DNA from 2 places in the Streptomyces sp. NPDC050264 genome. Region 1 is predicted to be linked to the other one. Evidence: riboswitches for the same ligand, from Rfam matches in the RefSeq annotation. Region 1 holds a riboswitch; the other holds the start of a gene.
The links. Region 1 has a riboswitch for cobalamin ahead of AB0J02_RS23180 ((2Fe-2S) ferredoxin domain-containing protein). Riboswitches for the same ligand answer to the same signal wherever they lie in the genome.
Positions count from the first base shown of each region.

Region 2: it holds a riboswitch for cobalamin, as region 1 does, so the genes downstream of both, AB0J02_RS42425 (iron chelate uptake ABC transporter family permease subunit) here and AB0J02_RS23180 ((2Fe-2S) ferredoxin domain-containing protein) in region 1, are expected to answer to the same signal.

Region 1 is NZ_JBFAKV010000012.1:201,495-209,102, reverse strand. Features, by position in the region: gene AB0J02_RS23200 (hypothetical protein) at 1-230, shown strand, start outside; gene AB0J02_RS23195 (endonuclease/exonuclease/phosphatase family protein) at 631-1,440, opposite strand; gene AB0J02_RS23190 (glycoside hydrolase family 125 protein) at 1,725-3,029, shown strand; gene AB0J02_RS23185 (PHP domain-containing protein) at 3,268-4,338, shown strand; cobalamin riboswitch at 4,575-4,696, shown strand; gene AB0J02_RS23180 ((2Fe-2S) ferredoxin domain-containing protein) at 4,759-5,145, shown strand; gene AB0J02_RS23175 ((2Fe-2S)-binding protein) at 5,207-5,899, shown strand; gene AB0J02_RS23170 (hypothetical protein) at 6,205-6,627, shown strand; gene AB0J02_RS23165 (hypothetical protein) at 6,791-7,153, shown strand; gene AB0J02_RS23160 (hypothetical protein) at 7,235-7,456, opposite strand.
Region 2 is NZ_JBFAKV010000051.1:8,743-16,350, forward strand. Features, by position in the region: gene AB0J02_RS42395 (DUF4037 domain-containing protein) at 1-1,090, shown strand, start outside; partial or broken gene AB0J02_RS42400 (carboxylesterase family protein) at 1,103-1,561, opposite strand; partial or broken gene AB0J02_RS42405 (helix-turn-helix transcriptional regulator) at 1,561-1,950, shown strand; gene AB0J02_RS42410 (hypothetical protein) at 2,073-2,798, shown strand; gene AB0J02_RS42415 (PepSY domain-containing protein) at 3,049-3,684, shown strand; partial or broken gene AB0J02_RS42420 (ABC transporter substrate-binding protein) at 3,727-4,470, opposite strand; partial or broken gene AB0J02_RS42425 (iron chelate uptake ABC transporter family permease subunit) at 4,472-4,822, opposite strand; cobalamin riboswitch at 4,921-5,062, opposite strand; gene AB0J02_RS42430 (TetR/AcrR family transcriptional regulator) at 5,147-5,809, opposite strand; gene AB0J02_RS42435 (hypothetical protein) at 5,930-6,277, shown strand; gene AB0J02_RS42440 (SRPBCC family protein) at 6,327-6,980, shown strand; gene AB0J02_RS42445 (ester cyclase) at 7,022-7,456, shown strand.

The sequences.
Region 1 (7,608 bases):
AGTCCGAGACGAAACTCTCGTTCAAGACCTCGGAAATGTTCGCCTACGTCGCGTCGGTGGTAGCGGTACTGGTCGCTTCCCTGGTGGTCGGCGACGGCTCTGACGGGGTGGATCGGTTCCCCGCCGACAGGGCATGGCTGTTCGTCACGCTGTTGACCATCGGCTACCTGATCAGCCGCGGCCTGGCGAAAAGCGGGAGCCGCGAAACGACGAACACCACACGGCGGTGACCGCGGGGCACCTCGAGGCCCGCGCGGGGTTCTCGCGCGGGCCTTGCCGTGATGTGCCTATCCATCGAGGGGCTCTTGGCGCCTCCCGCGTACTCCGACGTTGTCGGTTCGCCACGGCGATACCACCGGCCGCAGTGATCAGCGCTCCGCCCAGGGTGCCTGCCGGCCCGACCCACAGCGATGCATCACTCATGTACGGGAGTGTCCCGGCGCCGCGCTCTCCACGGGAGCCTTCGTCCGATGTGCGATGAGCGTTGATCGCCGTTTGCCGCGTATGGAGGTTCATGAGCACCGGCAACGTGGCCCCCTCGCTCCGTCGGCCGTTGAGAGGCCACCCGCGCCGACCACCGTAGACGGGACACATGTCTGGGAGAGACGGCCCAGGAGCGGTGGCACGAGGCTAGGTCGGGTCCAGGTCGGTGTGCAGGAGGTGGTGGTCGGAGTACGGGCTCGGGTGCACGTGGTGTGCGAGTGGGGTGATGCCTCGCAGGAAGACGTAGTCGAACTTGCTCTGCCAGTCGGTGGTCGGCTCGCAGGTGCCGCCGGCGGGCGATGGGCGGCACCCGGGGGCTGTGTCCGTGGCCACTTCCCAGATTCTGTTGAGTTCGGGGGCATCCGGCACCGCGTTGAGATCGCCGAGAACGATCGCCCGGTCGTGCCGGGCGACTTCCGCGGCGAGTACGCGGATCTGGTCCGCCCGGACGGTGGGTTGCCGGCGTTCGGCGAGGTGGGTGTTGAAGACGCGGACGGGCCGGCCGTCCACTTCGGTGGTGACTGCCATGTACCCGCGGTCTTCGGATCCGCCGTCCGGGTACTCCACGTTCACGCGGTCTGTCATCGGTGCCGCCGAGAGGAGCGCCTGACCGTAAGCTCCCGGGCTCCACGGCAATCCCCCGCAGCGGCTCCAGTTCCGGAGGACCGTCCCGTACTCGACGCGGTAGACCAGCCCGTAGAAGTTCTTCAGGTAGTCCCGGATCTTCTCGACGTCACGTACGCAGGCCTCTTGCAGCCCGAAGACCTGGGGCGCATACGTGGCGATCTCCGCGGCCCGGCCCAAGTCGTACCCGCTGCGGCCGCAGGGATTGCAGATGTTCCACGTCAGGACACGGTTCGGTACGACGCCCTCGGCGGCGTCGGCCGGCAGGGGCTGGGCGATGGGCTCGCCGCGCGGTGCGCTGGGGCCGATGAGCACGACGCAGACCGCGGTCATGGCGGCCGCGAGCAACCGCGTGCCCCGTCCGAACACCACTGCCTCCCTTACCCCCTGAAGCGGATGCGGAAGGACATCGCATCGCAAGGCATCACAGGGCGTCTTCGAGCACGAGAGTAGGGGACGAGGTGCCGACGGCACATACCTGGGCCGGGCCCGTGCCAGGGCACGGCCGCCTCGGCCTTGAGCGTGGCGATCCACCCGCCCCGCGCCGCGTCACCATCCGGACCCGTATCCTCGGCCACGCTGTCGCGCCCGGCCGGCCGGCTGAAGAAAGGCTGACGATGCAGTTTCCCACCAGCGTTGAGGCGAACCCGATCGTCGAACAGGCGGTCCAGAACCTGGACCGGCTCGGCGACGCACGCTTCGGGCAGACGCTCGTGCGCTGTCTGGACGACACCCTGGCCCGCACCATCCGCCCGATGCCCGACGGCACCGCGTTCGTGGTGACGGGCGACATTCCCGCCATGTGGCTGCGTGACTCGACGACACAGTTGATGCCCTACCTGGCCCTGATGCGGCACGACACAGCACTGCAGGACCTCGTGCTCGCCGTGCTGCGGCGCCAGTTCCAGCAGATCGGACAGAATCCGTACGCCAACGCCTTCAACGCCGAGCCCTCCGGCCGGGCACACGATCCGGACGACCTGTGCGAGGACCCATGGGTGTGGGAAGCGAAGTATGAGGTCGACTCCCTCGCCTTCCCCCTCCTGCTGGCCCACCGCTTCTGGCGGGCCACGGGACGGACCGACCACCTCGCCCGGGCAGCGGACACGGCCCGCACGGCCATCTCGACATGGCGCACAGAGCAGGACCACGAACGTTCCTCGGACTACCGCTTCCTCCGGCTCACCGGCCCCGAGAGCGACACACTGCCCAACGCGGGACGTGGAACACCTGTCGCCCGGACCGGGATGACCTGGAGCGGCTTCAGGCCGAGCGACGACGCCTGCACCTACGGGTACAACGTGCCCGCGAACCTGTGTGCGGCCGCCGCCCTGGACGGCGCCGCCGAGCTGGCCCGCCACCTCCGGGACGCGGCGCTGGCCCAGGACGCCACGGAACTGGCGGCGGAACTACGCGTAGCGGCTTCGCAGCACGGAACGGTCCAGCACCCCGGTTTCGGCTCGATCTACGCCTACGAAGTGGACGGGCGCGGCAACGCGCTCCTCATGGACGACGCCAACATGCCCAGCCTGCTCTCGCTGCCTCTGGTCGCGAACATTTCCACCACCGACCCGCAGTACCTGGCGACTCGGAGCTTCGTCCTCTCCCCGTCCAACCCGACCTTCTACAGCGGTTCCGCGGCCGCAGGAGTCGGCAGCCCGCACACCCCCGCGGAACACGTCTGGCCGATCGCCATCGCCGTACAGGCCCTCACCAGCAATGACGTCGAGGAACGGCTCACCGCACTGCGCACGCTGACCGACACCACCGCAGGGACCGGAGCCATGCACGAGTCCTTCCACAAGGACGACCCCGGCCGCTTCACCCGCCCGTGGTTCTCCTGGGCCAACGCGATGTACGCCGAACTGGCCCTGGACGCAGCCGGATTCGGCACCCGCCCTCTGTGGACCTCTCAAGGCTGACCCGGTGCCCGGACACCCGACGTCCGTGACAGTCACCGTCGAGCCGATGGCAGCCTCGGCGCCGGATACCCCTCCGGGACACGAGCCCGATGGTGCGGGCGTCGCATGTCCTTCCCCGGTCCGGGTGCTGAACGTGGCCGCTCCGTTCATCCTGTAAGGGACGGGCCGGTGCGTTTCGCTCGTCGAGCTGAGCCGACCTGAGCCGATCGACCGACCCGTGACCTGTTGGAGCAGCCCGATGACGGCGAGCATGGCGCGCAGTGAGCCGGCGAGGGAGCCGGTGCGGGCGTTGGAGCGGATCGCGTTCCTGCTGGAGCGCGATGGCGCGCCGACCTACCGGGTGCGTGCTTTTCGGACGGCCGCCGCGGTGCTCACCGGACTGACAGGGTCCGAGATCACCGAGCGTGTGACCAACGGTTCCCTGGAAGCGCTCAAGGGGATCGGCCCCAAGACCGCCGCGGTGATCCGTGAGGCCTGGGCGGGCGACGTACCCACGTATCTGGAACGCCTCGAGACAGAGGCGCGCACCACGCCGCTCGTGGCGGGCGAGGCGGGCACCGGACTGCGGGCGCTGCTACGCGGTGACTGCCACCTGCATTCCGACTGGTCGGACGGCGGCAGCCCGATCGAGGAGATGGGCCGGGCGGCCCAAGAGGTCGGGCATGAGTGGGCCGTCCTGACAGACCACTCCCCACGGCTGACGGTGGCCCGCGGGCTGTCCCCCGAGAGGCTGCGGGAGCAACTCGCGGCGGTGGCCGACCTGAACGCCCGCTGGGCACCGTTTCGGCTGCTCACCGGCATCGAGTGCGACATCCTCGACGACGGCTCCCTGGACCAGGAACCCGACCTGCTCGACCAGCTCGATGTCGTGGTCGTCTCGGTGCACTCCAAACTGCGTATGGACGCCGATGCGATGACCCGGCGGATGGTCGCCGCGGTCAGCAATCCGCGGGCCGACGTCCTGGGGCACTGCACCGGCCGGCTGGTGACCGGGCGAGGCCGGCCCGAGTCGCGGTTCGACGCCGACGCGGTGTTCGAGGCGTGCGCGGCCGCGGGCACCGCGGTGGAGATCAACAGCCGCCCGGAGCGCCTCGACCCGCCGCGCCGTCTGCTGCGCCGTGCCGTGGCGGCGGGGGCCCTGTTCTCGGTGGACACCGACGCGCACGCGCCGGGCCAGTTGGACTGGCAGGTGATCGGCTGCGCGCGGGCAGAGGAGTGCGCTGTGCCCGCCGAGCGCGTGGTCACGACCTGGCCCGTGGACAGGCTGCTGGAGTGGACCCGGGCGAAGCGGGCGGGGGAGTTGCCGTGAGCGGGCGTGGCCGGTCTGTCGGGCAGGCCGGGACCGAGCGGGGCGGGGTGCGGGGCGCGTAGTCGAGGGTCTGGACGCGGCCGGACTCCGGCACCGTCGTGCGGCTCCCGCGATGGCCGGGGCAGAGCCTCGGCCGGACCTGTGCGCCAACCGGTTCGCGCAGATCAGCGAGACCGTACGAGACCGGGTAGCGGGCCGGATGGCATGATTGCGGACGACATAGGCGACGGCGGTTCGAGGAATCCGGTGTGAATCCGGTGCGGTACCGCCACTGTGATCGGCGAGCGGATCCCGACATGCCACTGCCCAGGCGGGTGGGAAGGCCGGGACGAGCACTGACCCGAGAGCCAGGAGACTCACGCTGTCGCCTCCTCGATGGACCCCGGGGCGGACTTCCCCGGCGAGAGGGAGGAGTGCGGCATGCCCGAGAGGCCGGCCCGCGACATGGAGGCTGGGCGGGACCGCGAGGTTCCGTGCAGGGTGGTGGTGTGCCGCGACTGTTGTTGCGGCAGTGTCAAGGTGAGTGGGGATCACGCGGCGCAGACCGCGCGGTTGCGGGCGGTGGCTCCGGTGCGTGTCTCCGAGTGCCTGGACGTCTGTGACCAGGCCAACGTCATCGTCGTACAGCCCTCAAGGGCCGGCCGGGCGGCGGGTGCCCGACCGGTATGGCTCGGCCTTGTCAATGATCGTGACGCCACCGAGGACATTGCCGACTGGATAAGCGCCGGCGGACCTGGAGTCGCGCCCCACCCGGAGATCCTGGACCTTTACCTCTTCAAGCCGCCAGGCCGCCTCAAGACTCCGTGAGCCTCTGCTCCGGCCGTGTGGACCAGCCGAGTGAACCAGCAGAGCACGGAAGGGATTTGTCGTGTGTGAGGTGCCGCGCGAACTCTCGGTCGGCGACGTCGCCGAGGCGCTTCGCGATGTTGCGGGGCTCGACGGGTTCTTCGTTCTGGACGCGGCGGAGAGGCCTGATGCTCGGAGAGCCGGGAGGGGGCGGCTCACCTTCTCGGAATTCACCGTTCTCGCGCGGGCGGTCAATGATCGCTGCGCCACGGACGAAACCCGCGTCGGCGTCTCCGTCGCGCACCTGGGACTCGCCGCCCGGCTGTGGTCACCGGTGTTGGCCTGCACGCTCCTGCACGGGATCGTGCCCGAGATGAGCACGGCGGAATGGGTCGAAGGCGGCCCGGCTCTCCGCCTGGCAGATCCGAAGGGCAGGCTCACCGGCCGCTTGCCGTCCCTTGCGGAGGCCGTGTACGCGGAGGTCAACGGCCCACTGGAGAAACTGGAAAGCCAACTCACCGTCAAGATCGCACCGGGACTGCTGGCCGGGAACACCGCGTCCGCGCTCGTCGGGTCGGCGGCGATGCTGCTCAGGCGTCGGCCGGACCTGCGCGCGGAACTCACCGACCTCACCACGGACTTGCTGGAAACAGGAAGGCTGCGTGGCAGCGGCTGGATCACCGGCCCGGATCTGACGTTCCGGCGGCGTAGTTGCTGCCTGTACTACCGAATCCCGGGTGGCGGGAAGTGCGGGGACTGCTGTCTGGTGGGCTGACCGGTGAATGCGTAGAACCTGGAGACACGCCGGCGACACACCCGTCAGTGAAGGGTGTGGGATGGCCACGTGCTGCGGCCCGGCCCAGAATGCCCGGGAGGTGTCGTCGAACATCAGGAACGTGCGGCCCCTTTACCACCAACTGCCCCTGCTCAAACAGCTCTTGGCGGCCTTTTGTTCGCTCCTCTATTGTCATGTACGGCTACCGGCCTCGGCCGGAACGGACCCGCGGGCACACGCAAAGTGCGAACGGACTCCGCGCGGGACCGGGCCGTACGACCACAGGGAAAAACGGGGAGAACACCATGACGAGCCGCATCCGTACCACCGGACGGTGGTGCCGCCGCGCCGCCGTGGCAGCAGGCACGTTCGCGCTGACCGCAGCCGCGGTGTGCGCCACCGCCTCGCCGGCGTCCGCAGCCGGCTGGGCCTGCGACCACGACGGCCACACGGTGTGGTGTGCGTCGGTGACCGGCATCTCGGCCGGGTCCTACCTGGCATCCCACAACGGGCCGTCCTACGGTTCGGGCACGACCGGGCACCGCTACGCCAATGGCGACACCATGATGCTGGCCTGCTGGACCACGGGCGACGGTGACGCGGACGGTCACGGCGACCGCTACTGGTTCGCGCTGGACCTCGACAGCGACAGCGGATACATCAACGACTGGTACGTGACCACCGGGTCACCGTCCCAGTGGAAGCCGCACGTTCCGCAGTGCCGGTGACGTCCGGATGCGTGAGGGCCCGTCCTGCTGCGGAACGGGTCGCTTCCTTGCTGCGACAAACGGGAGAGAGCGCGTGAACATCAACCGGATTCCTCTTCGATCTCGTCGCTCGGCCCCCGGGCGCCGTGGCCTGACCGTACTCTTCGCCGCTCTCGGGCTGGCCATGCCCGTGACCCTCGCCGCGTCCGCGGCACCGCTCGCGGCGACTACCGCGCCCCTGGCCGCCTCGAAGGTGCAGACGGCCGCGTGCAGTTCAGGCTACGTCTGCATCTACAAGGGCGACATCTTCGACGGCAGCTCCAACCACCCCATGGTGTACACCTTTTACCGCTACGGCACGTACAACGTGGCCAACCTCGTCGGCGACTACACGGTGAAGAACTGCCAGACGGGCGGGGCGGGGGTGCAGGGACTCACGGGGTACAACGGCACGGGAAGCGTGGCGTGGAACCTCGGCATCAATAACTGCGGCACGGGCCTGTGGACGAGCCTCACCTCGACGAACTCCGTGCGCGTATACGCCTGAGCAGGATACGGGCTGGAGACGGAGCGAAAGCCACCGCGCCGGCCCCGCCCCGCCCTTTCGGGCTCGCTCGCGCCTGGAGGGCTACCCTTTGGCCGGATCGGACCCGGACTGTTTGACGATCCGGTCACCGACCGCGATCGACTTCCAGAGCCGACGGCCGATGCGGACCTGCACGGTTTCGCCGTCTGCACGGCGGAACTTGACGAAGTGGTACATGTTCGAGCCATCGAGCATGCCCCGCGACTTGTCGACGACGGTGCCTTCCCAGGCGTCGTCGCGTCCGGCTTTGCGTGATTTGAACATGTTGTGGAGTCTACGGAGCGGGCAGGCGACAGGGCAGGGCCGCACATCTCCGTTTGGGGATGACACATGTCATGCCGGGGCTGCGACGAACGTACGCCTTCGAGCAATGGACCGACGATCAGGACTCAGGCCCGACAGCCCGACGCCGGGGA
Region 2 (7,608 bases), on a different contig from region 1:
TGAACTCTCCCGCCGCTTCTACCTCGAAGCCGTACGCCCCGTCCTGGACCAGGCGGTCCCCGCACTCGTGCACTCCGCCGCCCGTCTCGGCAGCGGCTCGGAAGTCCTCGGATTCGACACCGCCCGCTCCGCCGACCACGAGTGGGGACCCCGCCTGCAAATCTTCCTGAGCCCGCAGGACGCGACCCGCCACGGGGCAAGGATCAGGGAACTGCTCACCGACCGCCTGCCGAAGGTCTTCTGCGGCTACCCGACCCACTTCGCCCCCACCGGCGAGGCGCGTATCGGGGTCATGCAGGTGACAAACGGGCCCGTCCGCCACCGAGTCGACGTCACCGATCCGGGCGCCTGGTTCAGCGCGCACCTGGGCTTCGACCCACGCCGGGACGTCAGCCCGACGGACTGGCTTGCCACCCCCACCCAACGCCTCGCCGAGGTCACCGCCGGCGCCGTCTTCCATGACGGACTCGACGGACGCGAACAACTGGGCCCGGCACGCGCCAATCTCGACTGGTATCCCCACGATCTCTGGCTGTACCTGCTGGCCTGCCAGTGGCAGCGCATCTCCCAGGAAGAGGCCTTCGTAGGCCGCTGCGGCGAGGTGGGCGACGAGCTGGGCTCCGCCGTCGTCGCCGCTCGACTGGTACGCGATCTGATGCGGCTCTGTCTGCTGATGGACCGGCGCTACCCGCCCTACAGCAAGTGGCTCGGCTCCGCCTTCGCGCTCACCTCGCGTGCCGCCGATTTCACCCCGGTCCTGTCCGCTGTGCTCGCCGCCCCCGACTGGCACGTCCGCGAACAACACCTCGCACGCGCCTACGAGATCACCGCCGCCCTGCACAACCAGCTGGCCCTCACCGACCCGGTCGACCCGGCTACAAGGCCCTACCACAGCCGTCCGTTCCAGGTACTCCACGCCGAACGCTTCACCGCCGCTCTGATCGCCCGGATCACCGACCCCGCGGTCCGCGCTCTGCCGATGGTCGGGGCCGTCGACCAGTTCATCGACAGCACCGATGTCCTCGGGCGGCCCGAACTGACCCGCGCCGCCACCCACACCACGCTCACGAATCGACACCAAAGTCGATGAGAGGTCGCAGGGTCAGCGCCAGGCCTGCCGTTCCCGGCCGCGGGGGTCGTCGACCTGGGTCCATTCGGCGTCGATGCGCATCGTGGCCCGGCGCTCGTCGTCGTACGGGTCCCGGCCGGGGTCGCCGGTCCTGGCGAAGCGGACCCACGTCGCGTGCATACGGGCGGCGAGATCCGCGGGGGGCTTGTCAGGGCCGAGCAGGGCGGCGGATCCGCGCAGTTGTGGAAGGTGGGCGGCGTCGAGGACGAAGGACAGCTCGGCCGCGTGGGTGGCGCCGAGTTCTCCGCCCAGGGCGTGGGAGCGCCACGCGAACTCGTAGGTGCAGGTGGCGGATTCGGGGTGGGCGGCATGTGCGCCGGCCGGGGCCCAGCTCCCTGCGCCGAACAGCGCGTCGCCCATGATGGCGGAACGCAGTTCGCCCAAGGACGCCTCGGGGCGTGCCTTCCGGTAGGCCTCGACGAGCCGTACCGGCGCAGACCCTGCTCGACGTCGCCGAGTGGCTGCGGCGCCGTCGGCGCATCGCTGAGGCGCGCGGGCCGCTCACCGAGGCCCTGGAGATCTTCCGTCGGCTGAGCGCACGCCCGTGGATCGAGAGGGCCGGGCCGAAGCGCGCGCCGCGGGCCTCGACATCACGGATGCGGCGCCCGGCGCGCTCGCCGAACTTTCCCCGCAACAGCATCAGATCGTCCGGCTCGCCGCGCGTGGGCTGACCAACCGTGAGATCGGCGAGAAGGTCTTCCTCTGCCCGCGCACGGTCAGCTCGCACCTCTACAGGCAGCTTTCCCAAGCTGGGCATCACCGCCTGTTCCCAGCTACGCGACCTCATCGAAGGGGCCCTCGCGACGGCGGCCCATGAGTAGGAGGGAACCGGCCGGCCTGCCTGTACTCTTTCGCTCCGACAATGCAGCGACGGCCCGATCGCGGGCGCCTGCTGCACAGGGGAGGGTTGTGGGCTGTCGCAGCGGCGGTCGCAACGACAAGCATGCTGGTGACAACGGCCGCGCACGCCGAGGGCAGGGGCGACATCCGGGTCACCAAAACCATCGTTGATCACGGGACCAACGTCATCGTCGGCACCTCGAAAACGATCAAGTACCCGATCGCGATCACCGTCAAGGACAACTCCGGTGTCAAAGGGCTCACCCGAGTGAGCACCTTCAACCGGTCCAACGGCTATGGCTTCGGGGACTGGACCGGCACCTCGTGCGTCAAGAAGAGCGCGACGACGTCGGTGTGCACGGCCACGATGACGATCAAGCCGGAGTGGATCGCTTCCAGCGACGACATCGACTCCAACAAGGTCGCCGGCGTGTGGCAGGTCATCGCGACGGTGAAGGCGAACGACGGGGACTACTGGATCTCCGACAGCATTGCCCAGTACAAGGTGAAGCGCGCCTCCGTGTTGGTGACGAATGCTTCTCCGGAGCCGGTGAAGCGGGGCGCCAAGCTCACCGTCACGGGCAAACTGACCCGGGCCAACTGGGAAGACCGCAAGTACCACGGCTACTCGGGTCAACCGGTCACGCTCCAGTTCAAGAAGGCCGGCTCGTCGTCGTACACGACCGTCAAGAGCGTGAAGACGAACAGCACCGGCAACTTGAGCACCACCGTGACCGCGAGTGCGGCCGGTTCCTGGCGCTGGTCCTTCCCGGGCACCACCTCGACGGCCATGGTCGTCTCGACCGGGGACAACGTCCAGCTCAGGTGATCGGCACGTCGTGAGGTCTGCACGGGCCCGGCGCGGATGTCCATCCGCGCCGGGCCCGTAGCAATACGCACGGTTCGACGCGGCGGCCCCGTCCATCGCCACGTGCCTGGACAGGAGCCGTCCGGCTCCAGAGCACACGCGCTCCTCGGGTCGGCGCGGCGCCGCGGCGGGACTTCAGCGACCGCCATAACGTGGCCATATGAGTACAGAACGAGAAAACTCAGCACAAACCTGCCGACGTCTGCCGAGCATGCGAGGCATCGGCCTGGCGTGTGCCGTAGTCGTGGCGGGAGCCCTGATGACGGGGTGCGGCAATGACGACAGCAGTGCCGCCTCGACCGGCGCGCCCACCGGCCACGCCCACGCGTCGGGGACGCCCTCCGCATCGGCGAGCGGCCTCACCGAGGACCAGGCCGAGCGGAAAGCCCTCATTCCGAAGGCCAAGGTCAGCTACGACAAGGCGTTGGAGACGGCGGTGAAGGCCGTGGACGGGTCGAAGCCGGTGTCGATCGAGCTCAAGGGCCCGGCCGACAAGCCAGGCTGGGATGCCAAAGTAGCGATGGACGACGGTACGGAGCACACCGTTCGCGTCGACGCCGTCACCGGCAAGGCCGACAAGGCGCAGCCGGAATCCGATCAGGACGGCGACGACAAGCAGGAACTCGCCGGCCGGCTGGGCAAGGCCAAGGTGACCCCGCAGCAGGCCGCGCAGACCGCGACGGACAAGACCAAGGGCACCGTCACCTCCGTCGAACTCGACGACACCGACCAGGGCGGGCCCATGTGGTCCGTCGACGTTGTCACCACGAAGGATTGGAACAAGACGACCTACGACATCGACGCGACCGACCGCAAGGTTCTCCGCGAGCACACCGACCGGGACTGACCCGCACTCGCACGCGTTCGCCGGAAGAGCGGGTGCGCGGGGTCAGGAGCCGAGGTTCCTCAGGTCCACAGCGAGCGAGCTGATGGCCGCGGGATTGCGCGGGCTTTCGACGAGGTCGACGTAGTCGAGGACGACGATCCGGTCGTTCTTGACGGCGGAGACGTTGGCGAGCGGACTGTAGGAGGTGAGGAACTTCCGCTTCTGTTCCGCGGTGGTGTCCCCGTAGTTGTTGATCACGATGACCTCGGGGTCGCGGGCGACGACGGTTTCCCAGCCCACGGTCACCCAGCTGTCCTTGAGGTCTTTCATGATGTTGTCGCCGCCGGCCTTGGTGATGATGTCGTGGGGTCCGGCGTAGGCACCGGATGTGAAGGGCTTGTCCTGCCCGCTGTCATAGAGGAACACCCGCGGCCGCTCGGCGCCCTTCGGGGCGCTCGCCTGTGCCTGGGCGACTTGCTTGCGGAAGGAGGCGATGAGCGTCTCGGACCGGTCCTCGACATCGAAGACCGTGCCCAGGTTCCGCAGGTCCGTGTACAGCGCGTCGAGCGGCGCCATCACCCCGCGCGCTCTGCCCTGTCCGTTGCGGCAGGACTCGCTGAGCAGGTAGGAGTCGACGCCGACTTGGTGCAGGGCCTGCGGTGTGAAGCCTTCGCCTTCGTTGAATCCGTAGTTCCAGCCCGCGAAGACCAGGTCGGCGCGTGCGTCGAGGATCAGCTCCTTGGTGATCTGCTTCTTGGACAGCCATCCGGTCTTCTGGTAGCCGTCCTTCCAGGGCACGGTCGTGAGCGGCGAGTGCGTTACGGACCATGGCCTGGACGGCGACGCCCACGGCCGCCAGACCGGCGCCGACGACGGCGGCCAGCACGGCACGCGGGAAGCGGAGTTCCCAGACGATGAGGTAGGAGGAGACGTCGTCCGGGGCTATGGACCCGCCGGTCAGTCCCGCCCACAGGTAGCGCAGTGCCTCGCCCCACGAGAGCCCCGATGCTCCGATGCCCGCGCCGCAGGCGAGGGAGAGGGGGAGCACGACACACAGGCCGGTCACGAGCAGAGGCAGCGGGACGCGCCGGGTTGGGGAGGTCCCTCTGTTCGTGCCGCGGGGCGGTACGGCGGGTATTCGGGTGCGGAGCGTGGCCACAGGCGGATCGCTTTCGCCTCGGGCCGCGCACCTGCGTGATCAAGAAGGAGCAGCTCCGGACGGCGCCGTACGCAGCACCTCTCGCAGTCCACGGCGATTGACAGGAGCTTCACCACCGCGGGTAATCGGGCTCACGGAACCTCTTGCGAGGCTCCGCCTACCGTTGCGGGTCAGCGCCGGACTTCGACCGGACTTCCCCCACGAGGCGCCTGAAGCATAGCGGGTGCTCCAGGCCCCCATCGTCCTCGCATCGCAGCCGTCGCCGACGACACTCCGACCCCAACTGCCCCACCGAGCCGTCTCGCTGGGCCGAGGCCACGTTCGTCATACGTCGTTCAGCTCGGCCACCCTGGTGATGATGGCGTCGGCGACGCTCTCCTGAGGCCAGGGGAAGATGCGGGTGGCGGCGTGCTGGTGGGCGAGGCCGTGCAGGCAGACCCAGAGGGTGACGGCGTCCAGCTGGGGATCGGTGGCCGTCGACTGTCCGGCGGCGACACAGTCGGCGAGGGCTTCGGCGAGGAACTGCAGGGCGGTCGCGCCGAGGGTGGTCAGTTCCTCCTCGGTCAGCGAGCTGTCGCCCAGGGTCGGCATCCACAGGCCGCCGAACATGGTGCGGTAGCGCGCGGGGTGGTCCTGGGCGTAGCCGAGGTAGGCGCGGCACAGGGCGTAGAGGCGGTCCCGCGGATCGTCGCCCGCCTCGTCCACGGCGGTGCGCAGATGGGCCTCGAGCGCGGCGAACTCCCGTCGGACGACGGCCAGCATGATGGCCGGCTGGTCGGGGAAGTGCGGGTAGATCGACGGGGCGGCGATGCCGATCTTGCGGGCGACGGACCGCAGGGTGATCGTCCGCTCGTCGCCGGTCTCGTCCAGCAGCGCGGCGGCGGCATCGACGATGTCCTCCCGCAGACGGCCGCCCTCGCCGCGCCGGTTGCGTACGCGGGCGGCGCGCTTCGGTGTGTCCTGACTCGTCACATCGGTCTCTTTCATCCTCGTAACCTTACGCGCAAAAGTTTATTGGCGTAAGCCCTTGCTCGCGCTCCCTTAACGTGCGTAGCCTTACGACCGTAAGTTCAAGTTCGAGGCAGTGCGGAACGCAAGGAGAGAGCAATGTCAGGACCGTCCGTTTCCGTCGCCCGTCAGGAGCGGCGCACGCCCCTGAAGGTGACCGTCTCCGCCTGGGCCGTCCCGCTCCTGGTGCTCACCGGGTTCGCGTTCGTCGCGTTCGTGCCGGTCCTGATCGCGTTGATCGGCGCCCTGGCAGGGGCTCGCGACGCGGCGGTCAAGGCCGGTGCCGCACTGCTTGCTCTCGCCTACGCGATCCCGTTCGCCGTCTGGCAGTTGCGGCCGGAGGGCGCGCCGAGCCTGTCGAAGGACATCCACCCCGGTTTCGTCGGCCTGATCGTCGCGGCGTCCGCCGCGCTCCTGCTCGCCGTCCACGGCGTCCGCCGCCGCTGAAGAACCGCCCGCCCTCATCTCTCGAAGTCGCCACGGAAGGAACCCGACCATGTCCGTCACCCGCTCCCGCTTCGCCACGCGCCTTGCTGCGCTCACCCTTTCCCTCGCCGCGGCCGGTGGCGCCCTCGCGGTCACCGCCGCGCCCGCCGGGGCCGCCCCCGGCCCGGCGCACGCAGGCCGCCCCGACGCCGCCGTCGAATGCCGCGGACGGAGCACCGACCCCGACGCTCTCGTGCGCTACGGGACCGAAATACTGATCCACGCGCCGCTGAGCACCGTCTTCAGGACCCAGACGGACGTGGAGCGGTGGCCGTCCTGGCAGGACGCCGTCCTGTCCAGCGAGCGGCTCGACTCCGGTCCCCTGCGCCCCGGTTCCGCCTTCCGGTGGACCACCCCGGTGCCCGCCACCCCCGCGACGCCCGCCACCACCCTGACGGTCACCTCCACCGTCCAGCAGCTCCGGCGCGATGACTGCGTCCGCTGGACCGGACCGGCGACCGGCGAGGGGATTCACATCGACGAGGGCACCCACGTGTGGACCTTCACCAAGGTCAAGGGCGGCACCCTCGTCCGCACCGAGGAGACCTGGACCGGCGACCAGGCCGAGGCCGACGTCGACCTGTCGACCCAAGCGCTCGGCGCCGGCCTGGAGATCTGGCTGAAGGATCTGAAGGCCGCCGCGGAAACCCGCACCGGCTGCTGAACCCCGCTCTCATACGCAAAGCACGAGAGGAACCACCCACCATGACCTCCGTCCCGTCAACAGATGCGAAGACCCTGCTCGACGCCTGGCTCAGGCTCTGGAACGGCGATCTCTTCCTGGCCCCCGACATCGTCTCCGACGACTTCCGCCTCCATAGCGTCATGACCGACGGCAGCGACGGAAGTTCCGTGCGGGGTGCCGACGGGCTCGCCTCCTACGTCCGCGCCGGCCGCTCTCCCTTCCCGGACCTGGAGTTCGCCATCGAGGTCCCGCCGTTGTTCGACGGCGCCTACCTGTCTGTGCGCTGGACGGCCACCGGCACCTACGGCGGCGGCTTCCCCGGTGCCGAGGCCCCGCCCGGGACCGTGGTCACCTTCACCGGGACCGACACGCTCCTCGTACGGGACGGCCGGTTCGCCGAATACTGGCTCAACTCCGACTCCCTGCACATGCTCAGGCAGCTCAAGGCGCTCTGAGGCCAGGCGGGAAGGCCTGAGAAGCGGGCCCGACATGAGGGCGTGCGGAGCCCTTCTCCTCGGCGACCCCGCCTTCTACTGGGTCCTCGCCGGCGGCGCCTACGTCCTCGCCGCCTCCTTCGAACGCCGCCGCCTCACGTCCACCGCGCGCT